Regions from separate parts of the Bacillus sp. FSL K6-3431 genome, predicted to be linked through region 2. Evidence: predicted binding sites of a transcription regulator. Region 2 holds the regulator's gene; each other region holds the start of a gene.
What was found. Region 2 encodes Rex, which represses fermentation and respiration genes when NADH is low (regulators of the CRP and FNR family bind a similar motif). Its sites were predicted from a motif close to TTGTGAAATATTTCACAA; they were not measured.

Region 1 (4,877 bases), 110 kb from region 2:
TACCTTGTTCTATCAACCTCTTACAATTGATCAGCAGGTTTTTAATCCCCATATAATAGGCAATCGTATCTCCCATTTGCTGTCCCGTGGAAATCACTCTTTCATTATTCGCACAATAGTGTCCTGTTCTAAGCGTAAAACTATTGCTATAATCACGGTGGGTAACAGGAATACCCGCATAGGTCGCAGCTGCAATACTTGAGGTAATCCCAGGAACGATTTCGTATAATATACCATGCTTTCCCAGTTCCTCTGCCTCTTCACCAACTCTGCCAAATACTGATGGGTCACCACCTTTTAAGCGAACCACATATTGCCCCTGTTGTGCTAGTTGAACGAGCATTTCATTGATCTTTTCTTGTCTCATTATATGATTTTTCGGTAATTTCCCACAGTACACAAATTCACATGTAGCCTTTGCAGATCGTAATAATCTCGGATTAACGAGGCGGTCGTATAAAAGAACGTCCGCCTTTTCTATGCATTGCATACCTTTTTGCGTTATTAACCCAATATCTCCTGGTCCAGCTCCGACAAATGAAACAAAGCCTTTTTTATTTTTCATTCTCTACACCTCAATATATACGAAGCCATCATGGATTTCTGTTTTGTACGTCTCCACAATGCCATCATCTGGTTTTTGTACCTCTCCAGTAATCAGTGAAACCTTCCAATTCTTCAATGGACAAAAAACATATTCTCCTGAAACGATCCCTTCTGCTAGTGGTCCATTTGTATGTGGACACGTACTTCCGATTGCCCGTATAGCTCCATTTTCCAAGTGAAAAAGGGCAATGGACTTTCCATTTACATGCACTTCTTTTCCGATTTGTTTCGGTAAATGATCCAGTTCAGCTATTTTTACTTTCTGTTTCTCTGTTTCCATTGAACATCCCCCTATTTTTTTATAATTTCAAACATATCTTTTTTCTGCTTATTATGAAGCGCGTTACTCCAAGCTTCTTCATACGTATTTTTTGCTTTGTCAAAGCTTGCCGCTAATTCACCGCTCATTTTTTCATTTAGTAATACTTCTTTTATATTTTCTGCACCTATACGTTCCATCCAAGGGGCTGTTCTCTCGTTATAAATCCCTGTCTCACGATAATATTGTGTATAAGCTTTTGCCATAGCATTTACTTCTTCTTCCGTCTTCACGGTAATGAAAGAATCACATTCGCGAACTTCCGTCCCACCATTACCGCCCAAATATAACTGATAGCCATGTTCTACACATACGACCCCAAAGTCCTTTGTCAAAGCTTCAGAACAATTCCGTGGACAGCCTGAGACCCCCATTTTCATTTTATGTGGTGTATCAACCATTTCAATTGCTTTCTCTAACTTAATCCCTAATCCTAAAGCATCTTGGGTTCCGAAGCGGCAAAATCGTGATCCAACACATGATTTTACATTTCGTAATGATTTAGAATAGGCATATCCAGAGCGCATTCCAAGATCTTCCCATACTTGCGGGACATCTTCCTTCTTCACCCCATAAAGCCCAACCCGGCTCGCACCTGTAATCTTCACTAACGGTACATTATATTTTTTGGCAACCTCGCCGAGACGAATTAGCTCTTCACCTGTTGTCGTTCCACCATACATCCGAGGGATGACGGAGAATGTCCCATCTTTTTGAATATTCCCTTCCATCCGTTCATTGACAAATCTTGATGCTTTATCATCTCCATACTCTTCTGGTCGCAGCATTCTCATATAGTAATTGAGTGCTGGACGACAAGTTGGACAACCTTCCTCATTTATAAATCCAAGTACATTGCGCACTTCTTTTGGCGTTTGCAATCCTTTGGCTTTTATTTCTGAAACTACTTCATCACGTGTGAATGTTGTACAAACACACATACCTGTTTTCTCTGCTGCAGCATCAAAGCTATCACCCAATGTATGAGCAAGAATACTCTCAACAACACCGCGACATTTTCCGCAAGACGCTCCTGCTTTTGTGCATGTCTTTACTTCTTCATACGTATTTAATTCCTGTTCTAATATCGCTTGAACAATGGTACCTTTCGTTACACCATTACATCCGCACACTGTTTCCTCAGCGCTCATCTCTGCAATCATTTCTCCGACTGCATCTTCACCTGCTTTTTGGAGAACCGCAGCACTCGTGAATGCACTAATATCTGTTCCTTTTTTTAGCATGGAAAACAATCGAGTACCATCTGATGAATCTCCGTAAAGAACAACGCCGACAACATTGTTATCTTTAACAAGCACCTTTTTATAAAGCCCTGCAAATTGATCTTGCACAATGATTGCCTGTGTATCGTCATCTTCATGAATTTGTCCACCTGAGAACAAGTCACATCCGGCTACTTTTAATTGGGTGGACAAAATGCTTCCTTGGTAACCATTTGTTTTTGTTTCGGTAATGTGGTCTGCGAGCGCGATGCCTTGCTCATAAAGCGGCGCAACCAATCCATAAGTAATTCCATTATGATCAGAACATTCGCCAACGGCATAAATAGAAGGGATTGATGTTTGCATAAAATCGTTCACGATGATGCCTCGATTGATATTCAATCCTGCATCCTTTGCTAAATCAATATTCGGTCGGATCCCTACAGCCATTACAACAAGATCACATTCAATAGACGTTCCATCTGAGAATGTAATTCCCTCTACTCGTCCATCTCCGTATATTTCCGTCGTTTGTTTTTCCATTAAAAACTTCATTCCTTGTGCTTCTAAATCCTTTTTCAACATTTTTGCCGCGGTAGCATCCAATTGTTGCTCCATTAAACTCGGTAGGAGATGCACGACCTGAACATCCATTCCTCGATCGATTAATCCTCTTGCGGCTTCAAGGCCGAGTAGACCACCACCAATCACGACTGCTTTTTTATACTGTTTCGCCGTTTCGATCATGTACTCCGTATCCTGAATTGTCCGGAAACCAATAACTCCTTCAAGTTGATGTCCTTGTATTGGTAGAATAAATGCACTTGAGCCTGTAGCGATGATAAGTTCATCATAGACAATGCTTCTCCTTTTATCCGTTTTAATCTCCTTTTTTTCAGCCACAATCTCAATGACCTTTTCATCTGTATACAGTGTAATTTGATTATTTTCGTACCAATCCCATTCATTCATATTGATATCGTTCATCTCATTTTTTCCTTGTAAAACATTGGAGAGCATAATCCTGTTATAGTTCGGATGTGGTTCATCACCAATAATAGTAATCTCAAACGCTTCTCGATCCCTTTTCAATATCTCTTCCATACAACGAACTCCAGCCATGCCATTTCCGATCATTACTAGCTTCTTTTTCATATTTTGTTCCTCCACCATCTTCATGTGAATATTTTCACAAGTTATTTTAAAAATTTACTATGTGAGGTGTACAAATAAAGTATCGCTATTCCCTTGTGAACATTTTCACAAGTAATTGCAAAAAAAGATTTAGCTTGTTACAAATATATTCTATACTCATAGTATACCTGATTTTTTTCACTATGTTCTATGCAACTATTACAAATTATTGAACAAATAAATACTTAGACATATTACTCATCATTCAACCAACTTGAATAGAAATAATTTCTTCTATTTTTTGAGGTCCAAATTAATAATTGTATTTTTATGGGTTTCTTACACTGTATTTAATACTCTCTTATTACTATCAAATTGGATTGTTATCTTTAATAAAGAATCATTCCGTACTTTAGTTGCTTTCATTTCTGATATATTCATTTTCAGCCCTCTTTCACTTAGTTTGGAAAACGCATTCATTTATATTTTAAATAAATTGTAATATTAAAGACTTACGTTTATTATATATCTCTTTTTTCCGAATCATAGTCCAAAGTAACAGATTAAGTTCCTCCATCCTACAATTAGCCAAAAAAGAAGCCTAGCAGACCTATGGTGATTGGTCTGCTAGGCTTCGCTTTAATCAGTTCCTATTTCTTCCCATTTGATTTTACTGTGATTTTGTACAACTTTGATTGTGCCCCCGTTAAATTAACTGTTAATTGTTCAGTCACTTGTGTAGACTCATTTGTCCATAGATCCAGTATCTCTAGTTTGGAATCATCCGGAATATCAGCCCGATTAAAATCAACTGTTTTAGTTATATCGTCATTAGTAAAATTAAATACAGCCAAGTAATAATCCTTTTTATCCTGAAGTACAAATATATTGGAAGCACCCACACCCGTATTGCCTTCGATTGGCCTAAACGCTTTACCTTTAAGCGCAACTTCATTTACTTTCTTATTAGTTAACAATGTCCTCATATATTCTTGAGCTACTGGGTCGTTCACATCATCGGAATTCATGTATACCGTACCTGAAATGACGGCAGAATTAACTCTTGTCTGGGCTGCCTCTAAGGAACCTCCTTTAGAAAGCGTCATGTAATCAGGATCAGTATATGGGTAAATCGTTCCATTTTGCCACCATCCGTAGGTCAAATTGTTCAATTGATACTCTGTTTGACCAAGTGTACCGTCGATGTCACAAGAAATACGTCTAGAATGGGCATACTGACTTGGGAATAGCGGAGCAATGGATATACTGATAAACATTCTATCATCAAGCACTTTGTTAATGTAAGCCATTCCTTGGTTATATGCTTGAATCCCCGTCTGAACATTCGAATCATAGTGCTTCCCTTCTAATGACCCATGACTTAAAAAGTCTATTTTAATATACTCAAAACCATAATCAAGAAAACGCTTGAAATAATAATCAATACGTTGCTTCGCTCCGGGATGCGTTGGGTCAACTGCATATGCGCCATCCACTGTCGGTAGCGGATTTCCTTCAAAATCCCGTAAAATAATATCGCCGTATGAATATTTTCCATTGGTTCCTTCGACAGATTGATCCATATCGTTGCCCCA
Region 2 (4,877 bases):
AGAGCATATTATCTTTTTCATAGCCAATTCCTGCGTCTGTTATTTTTAAGACATCATTTCCACTGGGACGGTCTATTCCGAATGAGAAGTTAGCAGATTTTTCACCGCTGGTCGGCTTATCTAAAAGCTGGATTTTATCTAGCTGTTTACGGCGACTCTGTGCTCTTTTGGTTGTGGATGCACGTGCCAAATTCCGCTGGATAAAATCTTGCAGTTTCGAAACCTCTCCTTGTTGCTTCTCAAATTGTTTCATCTCACGTTCATATGTTTCAGCTTTATGGATTAAATATTTGCTGTAATTACCATGGAATTTTATCATTTCATGTCTTGAGAGCTCGTACACTTGGTTCACGACTTTATCTAAAAAATACCTGTCATGCGATACGATTAGGATAGCGCCTGCGTAGCCTTGTAAATATTGCTCTAACCAAGATAGGGTTTCAATATCCAGGTGATTGGTAGGTTCATCTAGGATGAGAATATCTGGTTTTGTAAGTAATAGCTTTGCTAGTGCGAGACGTGTCTTCTGGCCACCACTTAAAGTTGAAATTAAAGTATCATAATCTTGTTCATAAAATCGTAATCCATGCAAAACGGATCGAATGTCTGATTCATATTGATATCCACCACTATCTTTGAATGTAACTTGTAGTTGGTCATAATCATGTAAAAGCCGTTCATATTTATCTTCCTGTTTATAGCTGGTGGGATCTGATAATTCTTGCTCGATTTTTCTGATTTCTGTTTCCATCTTCATTAAATCAGTAAAAACGGTAAGCATTTCATCCCAGATGGTTAGTGTTGATTCGAGTCCGGTATTTTGTGCTAAATAACCAATCGATACATCTTTTGGCCTGACTATTTGTCCGGAATCATACGATAAATGACCTGCAATCATTTTTAATAGCGTTGATTTTCCAGCGCCGTTTCTACCGACAAGTGCGATTCGATCTTTTGATTGTATTTCTAATTTTATATTCGATAAAATTAACTCTGCACCAAAGTATTTTGTCAATTGTTGTATTTGTAATAACATCATGTTAATTCACCTCAAGTACTACCTAGTTTAACGCATATTCACTAATTACGGCAATCTTCCTCTATTTTGTTTTGCAAAAAAGACAGTTCGATTGAAATAGTGTATTATAGTGAAGAGGTGTTGGTTGTGAATAAATTGACGCATTTTAATGAAGATGGTCGGGCGAAAATGGAGATGTTAGTGGGAAACCTGAAACTGTTCGGACAGGATGGGGCCTACTTTACTTATAGAAAAAACAGGTGGGGTATCAAGTAATAATTTTCAACGCGAAAGCGGAAGTGGTAAGGGGGACAAATAAATGAGCGAAGAAACAGTTAAAATTCCACATGCAACGGCAAAGCGGTTACCACTTTATTATAGATTTATTAAAAACCTTCATGCATCTGGCAAGCAACGTGTTTCATCCGCGGAGTTAAGCGAAGCAGTAAAAGTAGATTCCGCCACGATTCGTAGAGATTTTTCTTATTTTGGCGCGCTGGGAAAAAAAGGATATGGGTATAATGTGAATTATCTGTTAAATTTCTTTTCCAAAACGTTGGACCAAGATGAGTTAACAAAAGTTGCGTTAATTGGGGTTGGAAATCTGGGAACAGCTTTTTTAAATTATAATTTCCTCAAAAACAATAATACGAAGATTACGATGGCGTTTGAAGTGGATTCGGACAAAGTGGGTACAATGATGGGTGAGGTACCAATATATGATATGCGAGAACTCAAGGAACGTCTTCAAGAGGATGATATTTCGGTCGTGATTTTGACAGTACCTGCGAATGCCGCTCAGCAAATCACTGATGAATTGGAAAAAGCCAATGTGAAAGGAATATTAAATTTCACACCTGCAAGGCTTACAGTTCCATCTTCCGTTCGTGTTCACCATATTGACCTAGCTGTGGAGCTACAGTCACTTATTTACTTTTTGAAAAATTACGCCGATACAGACACGGAAATTTCACAGGAATAGGGTAATTAGAATAGCTAAGTTAGGATCAATCCGTTAAAATAAACAATAAGAGGATGTTCAAAAAGTCACCAAATGATAAACGGCGAATTTCTTCGTTGCTCGGTTTTTCCGGTTCTCACGTAGCTACAGGAAGGATCTTCTGTTAAGCTCGCTCACGTCCTGTGAGCAACACAGAAGTCAGCACATCCTGTGCAAGTCAGATCCTCAAAACCTTCTCGCCTCGAACTTCTTGTTTCTTATTTGGCACCTTTTTGAACACGTACTATAAGGAGGTGGGCGCAATGCCAGGACCGGGTAGTTGGATTTTAATTGCACTTGTTGCTTTATTGATTTTTGGACCTAAGAAATTGCCAGAGCTTGGAAAAGCAGCGGGTAATACATTACGTGAGTTTAAGAACGCGACAAAGGGACTTGCTGATGAAGATGAAAAAGAGAAGAAGCAAGACGCCGACCAATGATAGGATGACATATTATGAGTCAGAATGATATGACGATTTATGACCATATAGAAGAATTAAGAAAACGGCTGATCATTATAGTCGTTTTCTTAATGTTTGCAGTGATCGGCGGATTTTTCCTTGCACAGCCACTAATTAAAATCATACAAAGTGCGGATATTGTGCAAGATTTAACGATGAATGCATTTCGAATCACAGATCCATTTAAAGTATATATGCAAATGGCACTTTTACTTGCATTCATCATTACTTCACCGCTGATTTTATATCAGTTGTGGGCATTTATTAGCCCGGGGCTTCATGAAAAGGAACGTAAAGTAACACTAGGATATATCCCTGTTTCCGTGTTTTTATTTTTATTGGGTATCTCTTTTGCTTACTTCATTTTGTTTCCATTTGTCATCCAATTCATGCTTACGCTTTCGGGGAATATGGATATCCAAACGACAATCGGAATTAATGAGTATTTTCAATTTTTATTCCAAATTACAATTCCATTTGGCATACTATTCCAATTGCCAGTTGTCTTACTGTTTTTAGCAAGGTTGGGAATTGTCACACCATCTTTTTTGTCGAAAATTAGAAAATATGCATACTTTATCTTATTTGTGATTGCTGCATTTATTACACCACCTGATATCGTATCGCATTTATTGGTAACCGTACCGCTCTTTATCTTATATGAAATTAGTATATGGATTTCGAAAATTGGATATAAAAAAGCGCAAGCTGCGGAAAAAAAGTACGAACACAAGCAGAATAAATGATAAAAGAAGAACCGTGGTTTAGAAAAGATGGAAAGTGTCTTAATATCTAGACATGATGATAAATGCATACTTCAAAGAAAAAAAAGAGACTTTCGCTTAAAGTCTCTTATTTTTTCACCTTTTTTAATTTGAAGTGTATAGAAAGTAATCGAAACCCCGCCCCGAAATCAAAGGTAGCGAGAATGACTAGTAAGTAAGCGAAGATATTCCAATCATTTGCTGTAACTTGTTGAATGGCAAAGAAGGTAAAAATAGCTCCTAGGACTATATATATGAATCCAGAGAATAACGGTGACCTCATTAGAATAAACCTCCCATCCAGCTATGCAACAATCCTACTACTTCTTGATTAGTTGGTAATTTAAACTGTCCAATTGTCACTATTGTATTCATGGCTACATGAGAAATAATAGGAACAATAATTCTTCCCGTTTTTACATAAAGGAAAGAGAAAGTAAAGCCCATCGCCGCATAAATAATTAAATGCTTTGGCTCTTGGTGTGCTAAAGAAAAGATTAGTGCACTAATCAATGCTGAAACCCAGAAAGGAAATCGATTATAAAGGGTTCCGAAAATGACTTTACGAAAGACGATTTCTTCTAGTATTGGACCTAAAATAGAACTAGCAATGACAACCATGGGCACAACTCTGATCAAGTTCATGATATTTTGTGTATTTTGTGAACCAGCTTCAATTCCAAGGACCTGTTCTACTAAGACAGCAGCAATTTGTGAGATAAAGGCAAGGAAAATTCCGCCAATTGCCCAATTAATAGATGAGCTAGCGGATAAAGGCTTAGACTTTTCAATTTTCGTGTAAGGAGTTGCTTTCTTTAAAAGTAAAAGCACGATAGCCAATCCGACCGAAAAGCTAATAACAACCCAAAGTCCCGCTGCAAGAACCTTCATATCGTTAAGATCAGCATGGAAAACCTTTGTGCCTATGAGCAATAGCAAAGGAAATCCAATATATGTGGACAGATGCATAGATATAAACGTGATAACGATGTATATATATCTTTTTTTCATAAAATAACATGTTCCTTCCCGACTTATATAAGTAGACAATCTTAATATTACTAATAATCAGGTGTGCATTCAATTAGGAAGGCTTTTTTACAGACTTTGTAGAAGTTTGGCGAAAGGTTTTTAAGGAAAAGAAAGCAGGAGACTTGCAATAAGTTCCCAAATTTAATATTATAATAATTGTGTTAGCACTCGATTAGGTAGAGTGCTAATAATTAAACTACATATTTTATTTAGGGAGGTTGTTTCACTTGTTAAAACCATTAGGTGATCGCGTTATTATTGAACTGGTAGAAGCAGAAGAAAAAACAGCAAGCGGTATTGTACTTCCAGATTCGGCTAAGGAAAAACCACAGGAAGGTAAAATTGTTGCTGTAGGTACTGGTCGTGTTTTAGACAACGGCGAGCGTGTTGCTCTTGAAGTGTCAGAAGGCAATAAAATTATCTTCTCTAAATACAGTGGAACCGAAGTTAAATATGAAGGAACAGAATACTTGATTCTACGTGAATCTGACATATTGGCTGTTATTGGATAATCACTTTTCAAAAGTAAAGAAAGCATCAAGTTAGATGAACAATTATTGAAAAGAAGTCTGTTTATATCTAAATCAAATGTTTTTCTTAAT
Region 3 (4,877 bases), 440 kb from region 2:
CATACCAATGGGGAAAAGCAGCAAACATCGCGCCGCCAGCTGTTATTAGCCATACTTCATTCGCATCCCAAAACGGACCAATTGTATTAATTAACACCCGCTTTTCTAAGTCACTTTTAGCGAGAAACTTCGTACTCATTCCTACTCCGAAGTCAAATCCTTCGAGAAACATGAATCCGACAAATAGAACACCAATTAACACAAACCATATCTCACTTAGCTGCATGTTCTAACCCTCCCGTCTCAAAAGGATCTGTAGTAGAAATATCATCTTTTGGTTTTTCATGTGGTCCTTGTTTAATTACTTTAATGAACAAAAACACCGTCGTAATTCCAAGCAATGTATAAATTGTCGAAAAGGAAATAAGCGAAAATAATATCTGTCCTGCTGAAACATTCGGAGAAATCCCATCAGCTGTTTTCATTAATCCATTAACAACCCATGGCTGCCGTCCCATTTCTGACATAATCCAACCAAAGGAGTTTCCGATAAATGGTAATAATATGACAGGAACCATTATTTTTAAGTATTTTGTACTTTTTTCTAGCTTTTTCCGATACGATAAAAATAAACCTAATGAGCTTAATAGAATTAACATTCCACCAGTTCCAGCCATAATCCGGAAGCTCCAAAATGTTGTTTTTACAGGTGGCACATAGCTTCCGTCACCATATTTCAACACATATTTTTCCTGCAGTGTATTCATTCCTTGGACTTTTCCTTCAAACTTACCATATGCTAAATAACTTAATAGGTAAGGAATTTCCAGTCGATTCGTACTAACTTTATTTTCTACATCAATTTTAGTCACGAGCGTCCATGCTGCCGGGTCATCGCTATCTTCCCACAATCCTTCAGCTGCTGCCATTTTCATCGGTTGTGCATGCATTAAATATGTTGCCTGCGAGTGGCCAGTGAATGCTAGCCCCAATCCGGCAATTAATCCGATAATTAATGAAACATTCATCGAACGCTTAAATAAATCGATGTCTTTCTTTTTTATTATATTCCACGCACTCACACCGATAATAAAGAACGCGCCTGTGGCGAAACTACCAAATACAGTATGCGGAAAAGCGACCCATAATTTTGGATTAGTCAGCAACGCAACAATATCATTCATTTCTGCTCTACCATTTTGCATTACAAAGCCAACAGGATTATGCATGAATGAGTTGGCAGCTAATATCCAAAATGCAGAAGCGATTGTTCCAATTGAAACAAGCCAAATACATGCCAAATGAAGCTTTGTAGGTAGTCGATTCCAACCAAAAACCCATAAACCAATAAAAGTTGATTCCATAAAAAAGGCAAATAACGCTTCAACTGCTAACGGTGCACCGAAAATATCTCCGACAAAGCGAGAGTAAGTAGACCAGTTCATCCCAAACTGAAACTCTTGAATAATACCAGTTACAACACCGACAGCAAAGTTAATTAGGAAAAAGATACTCCAAAACTTCGTCATCTTTAAATAAACTTCATCTTTTTTTATAACATACATGGTTTGCATAATCGCAATTAACAATGCTAAACCAATAGATAAGGGCACGAATATAAAATGAAACAATGTAGTTGAAGCAAACTGAATCCTTGCCAGTAAAACTGCATCCATTAATGTGATCCCTCCAAATTTGATCTATCTTCATTATATCTATAGAAACAAATTTGTTTGTGAACGTTTGAACAAAGTTTTGTTACAAAATAAGAAACTCTTAATTATGACACTTTCGTCACTGTTATACGTTAGACACAATTATATCCTGTAAACGCCTCATCATAAAAAGGAGCTGTCCGATAAATAGGAAAATCGGTAAAACGGCTTTCTGCTGATTTTTCATCTTGCTCTGATTTAAAAAAATGTCAGTTGATTGGAGTGGGGTGCGTTCAATTGACCTTGGGAGTGCCTTTTTCGCAGTTAGGGACATTCGGTTGGCGTTCGATTTACCTTCGTTCTGCTTTTTTTGCAGGGAGGGGCATTCGGGAGACGTTCGATTTACCTTAGTCCTGCTTTTTTTGCAGGGAGGGGCATTCGGGAGACGTTCGATTTACCCCTTTTTTGCAGTTAGGAGCATTCGGGAGACGTTCGATTTACCTTAGTTCTGCTTTTTTTGCAGTTAGGGGCATTCGGGAGACGATCGATTTACCTTAGTCCTGCTTTTTTCGTAGGGAGGGACATTCGGGAGACGTTCGATTTACCTTAGTCCTGCTTTTTTCGCAGTTAGGGGCATTCGGGAGACGTTCGATTTACCTTAGTCCTGCTTTTTTCACAGGGAGGGGCATTCGGATGGCGTTCGATTTACCCTCGTCCTGCTTTTTTTGCAGGGAGGGGCATTCGGGAAACGTTCGATTTACCTTGGTTCTGCTTTTTTTGCAGGGAGGGGCATTCGGGAGGCGTTCGATTTACCGTAGTTCTACTTTTTTCGCAGGGAGGGGCATTCGAAGTGCATCCAATGACCAGGTCCTGCCTTTTTCGCGATGAGGATAAAATGGAGAGGGGCACCTAAAAGCCAATTATATGACTTTTTGGACACCCCCTTTTTTTATTACTTCTTATTTTTAGGTGGATCGACTTTGTCTATATCATTTCTCATTAAAAAATACGAGATTATTCCTGATAGAATAGCTGCACCACCTGTTATCATTAATCTTATTGAGGGTTCAATATCCGAATAATCTTTCTCAAGCATCCACATAGCGATTGTTGCTACGATAACCATAATCGGGATGACAACGACTAATCTTTTCACATTTCAACTTCCTTTCATCAAGCTTCTTTCCTTTAAATAGGCGAAACAATATATTCCATTCTACCATATAAAAAATAAGGCTGTCCCGTAGCCATTTTATGACTTTTGGAACAGCCCTTGTTATATTACTTACTTTTCAATCAATCCGTTTTCAATTAAAAATTCTCTAGCAACAGCATCTTCGCTTTTTTCCTCTATATCTACTTGATAGTTTAAATCACGTAATGTTTCACTATTAAGAATATCTTGTAAAGGTGCTAAAATTTCTTCGATTTCCGGATACTTTTCTTTTGTTTTAATTGTCATCGCAACTGCTGCTTGGTAAGAAGGGAAAAAGCTTTTATTATCTTCAAGAATAATAAAATCAAATTCTTTAATACGAGCATCTGTCGCAAACGCAACAGATACATCGACCTGTTTATCTTTCAATGCTGCATACGTAAGCCCAGAATCCATTTCTACGATAGATCCATCAGCAAATTCAAAACCATATTCTTTCTCTACTCCAGGTATTCCGTCTGGACGATTAGCAAATTCTGCATGTGAAGCCATCTTTAATTTATCCGGATGTTCATTCATATAGCTAGCAAAATCACTTAGCGTGCTTATTCCTAATTCTTTTGCCTGATCAGCTCTCATCACAAGTGCATACGTGTTGTCTGCTTCGGTAATATTTGACCAAGCAATATCATTTTTTTTATCAAGTTCATTGAGTTTTTTGAGTGCTTCTTGACCATCACTGATTGGATCTTCTTTTAAATATGTGACAAGTCCAGTTCCTGTATAGTCCCAAGTAAGATCGACTTGCTTGTTTTCTAGTGCACTTCTAAGTGCAAGACTTGCTAGGTTACTTTTTTCTTTTACATCAAATCCATTTTCTTCTAGCATTATTGTTGTCATCTTCGATAAAATAAACTGTTCAGTAAAGTTCTTAGCACCAACAGTAATTTTTTTTGAATCTTTACCGTTATTACATCCTGCTAAAACGAAAACTAATACAAAAGTTGATAATAGTATTAATAACTTTTTCATCTATTTCATTCCCCCTATATCTGTTTATCCATTTCTTTTTCTAGCTAATCTTAACCCCTTTGGTACGACTAAATATTCTAGTCCCCTACATAAATAGTCGATCACAATCGCTAGTATTGTAATGGGAATCGCACCAGACAATAAAAAGCCATTATCAAATAATTGAATACCTGTAAAAACCCAAACACCTAATCCACCGCCACCAATTAAGTATGCCAATGCCGCGGTACCTATATTGATAACTAGGGCAGTTCGTATCCCTGCAAAAATAAAAAAAGAAGCTTGTGGCATTTCTATTTTCCACAGAACTTGTGTAGGCGTGAAGCCCATTCCTTTTGCTGCATCGATTGTTTGTTTATCAACAGAATCTAATCCCGCTATTGTGTTTTGGAGAATCGGCAAAACTGAAAACACATATAAGGCGATAATTGCAGCTTTTATCCCAATTCCTAAAAATCCCATCGCAAGTGCCAAAATAGCTAAACTCGGGATCGTTTGTCCTAAGTTTGCAATATTGACAAACAACCATTCTCCTTTACGAAATCTCGGTCGTGTCAATAATATACCTAATGGAATTGCCGTAAAAATAGCCGCTAAACCTGAGACGAGTACGATTGTTAGGTGTTGCTTGAGCAATCGCAAAAATTTATCTGGCTCTTCATAAATATGAGTAAGCATATTGTTCTTGATTGCCCAATAAAAAAAGACAATTACAAATATCCAAGATATTACTTTGACAATATTCGCTATTAGTTTCTTTTTATTCATATACTTTGCTTCCTCTAACTTCCATGCGAAGGAACTCGTCGATAAGGTCAAACGTCAAGCTGCCCATATTATTTCCATTTTCATCTTCAATGACGAGTTGATCAGCTTCTTGATTTAATAATAAAGAAATAGCTGTTCGTAATGATGCGTTTTCTTGGATGATTTTTATATCTTCGGAAGTACTATTTGGTTGAAGCGAACAAACTTTAGACAAATCTTTAATTGTGTATAGACTCATCGATTTTAACATTCGATCATTCCCAATAAATTCCGAAACAAAATCATTTTTGGGATGATTTAGAATCTCTGCTGGGCGATCATATTGC

Region 1: the regulator Rex is predicted to act here: its motif matches at 3,326-3,343, upstream of nirB (nitrite reductase large subunit NirB).
Region 3: the regulator Rex is predicted to act here: its motif matches at 1,674-1,691, upstream of MHB53_RS21895 (cytochrome ubiquinol oxidase subunit I).

The regions. Positions count from the first base shown of each region.
Region 1 covers NZ_JBBOCT010000001.1:4,230,535-4,235,411, reverse strand. Annotated here, with positions in the region: gene cobA (uroporphyrinogen-III C-methyltransferase) at 1-565, opposite strand, end outside; gene nirD (nitrite reductase small subunit NirD) at 569-886, opposite strand; gene nirB (nitrite reductase large subunit NirB) at 898-3,303, opposite strand; gene MHB53_RS20425 (carbohydrate-binding protein) at 3,933-4,877, opposite strand, start outside.
Region 2 covers NZ_JBBOCT010000001.1:4,121,912-4,126,788, forward strand. Annotated here, with positions in the region: gene MHB53_RS20025 (ABC-F family ATP-binding cassette domain-containing protein) at 1-1,039, opposite strand, end outside; gene MHB53_RS20030 (redox-sensing transcriptional repressor Rex) at 1,338-2,000, shown strand; gene MHB53_RS20035 (twin-arginine translocase TatA/TatE family subunit) at 2,282-2,458, shown strand; gene tatC (twin-arginine translocase subunit TatC) at 2,473-3,225, shown strand; gene MHB53_RS20045 (YdiK family protein) at 3,332-3,526, opposite strand; gene MHB53_RS20050 (CPBP family intramembrane glutamic endopeptidase) at 3,526-4,254, opposite strand; gene groES (co-chaperone GroES) at 4,503-4,787, shown strand.
Region 3 covers NZ_JBBOCT010000001.1:4,557,787-4,562,663, reverse strand. Annotated here, with positions in the region: gene cydB (cytochrome d ubiquinol oxidase subunit II) at 1-226, opposite strand, end outside; gene MHB53_RS21895 (cytochrome ubiquinol oxidase subunit I) at 213-1,616, opposite strand; gene MHB53_RS21890 (hypothetical protein) at 2,548-2,751, opposite strand; gene MHB53_RS21885 (ABC transporter substrate-binding protein) at 2,881-3,783, opposite strand; gene MHB53_RS21880 (ABC transporter permease) at 3,808-4,551, opposite strand; gene MHB53_RS21875 (ABC transporter ATP-binding protein) at 4,544-4,877, opposite strand, start outside.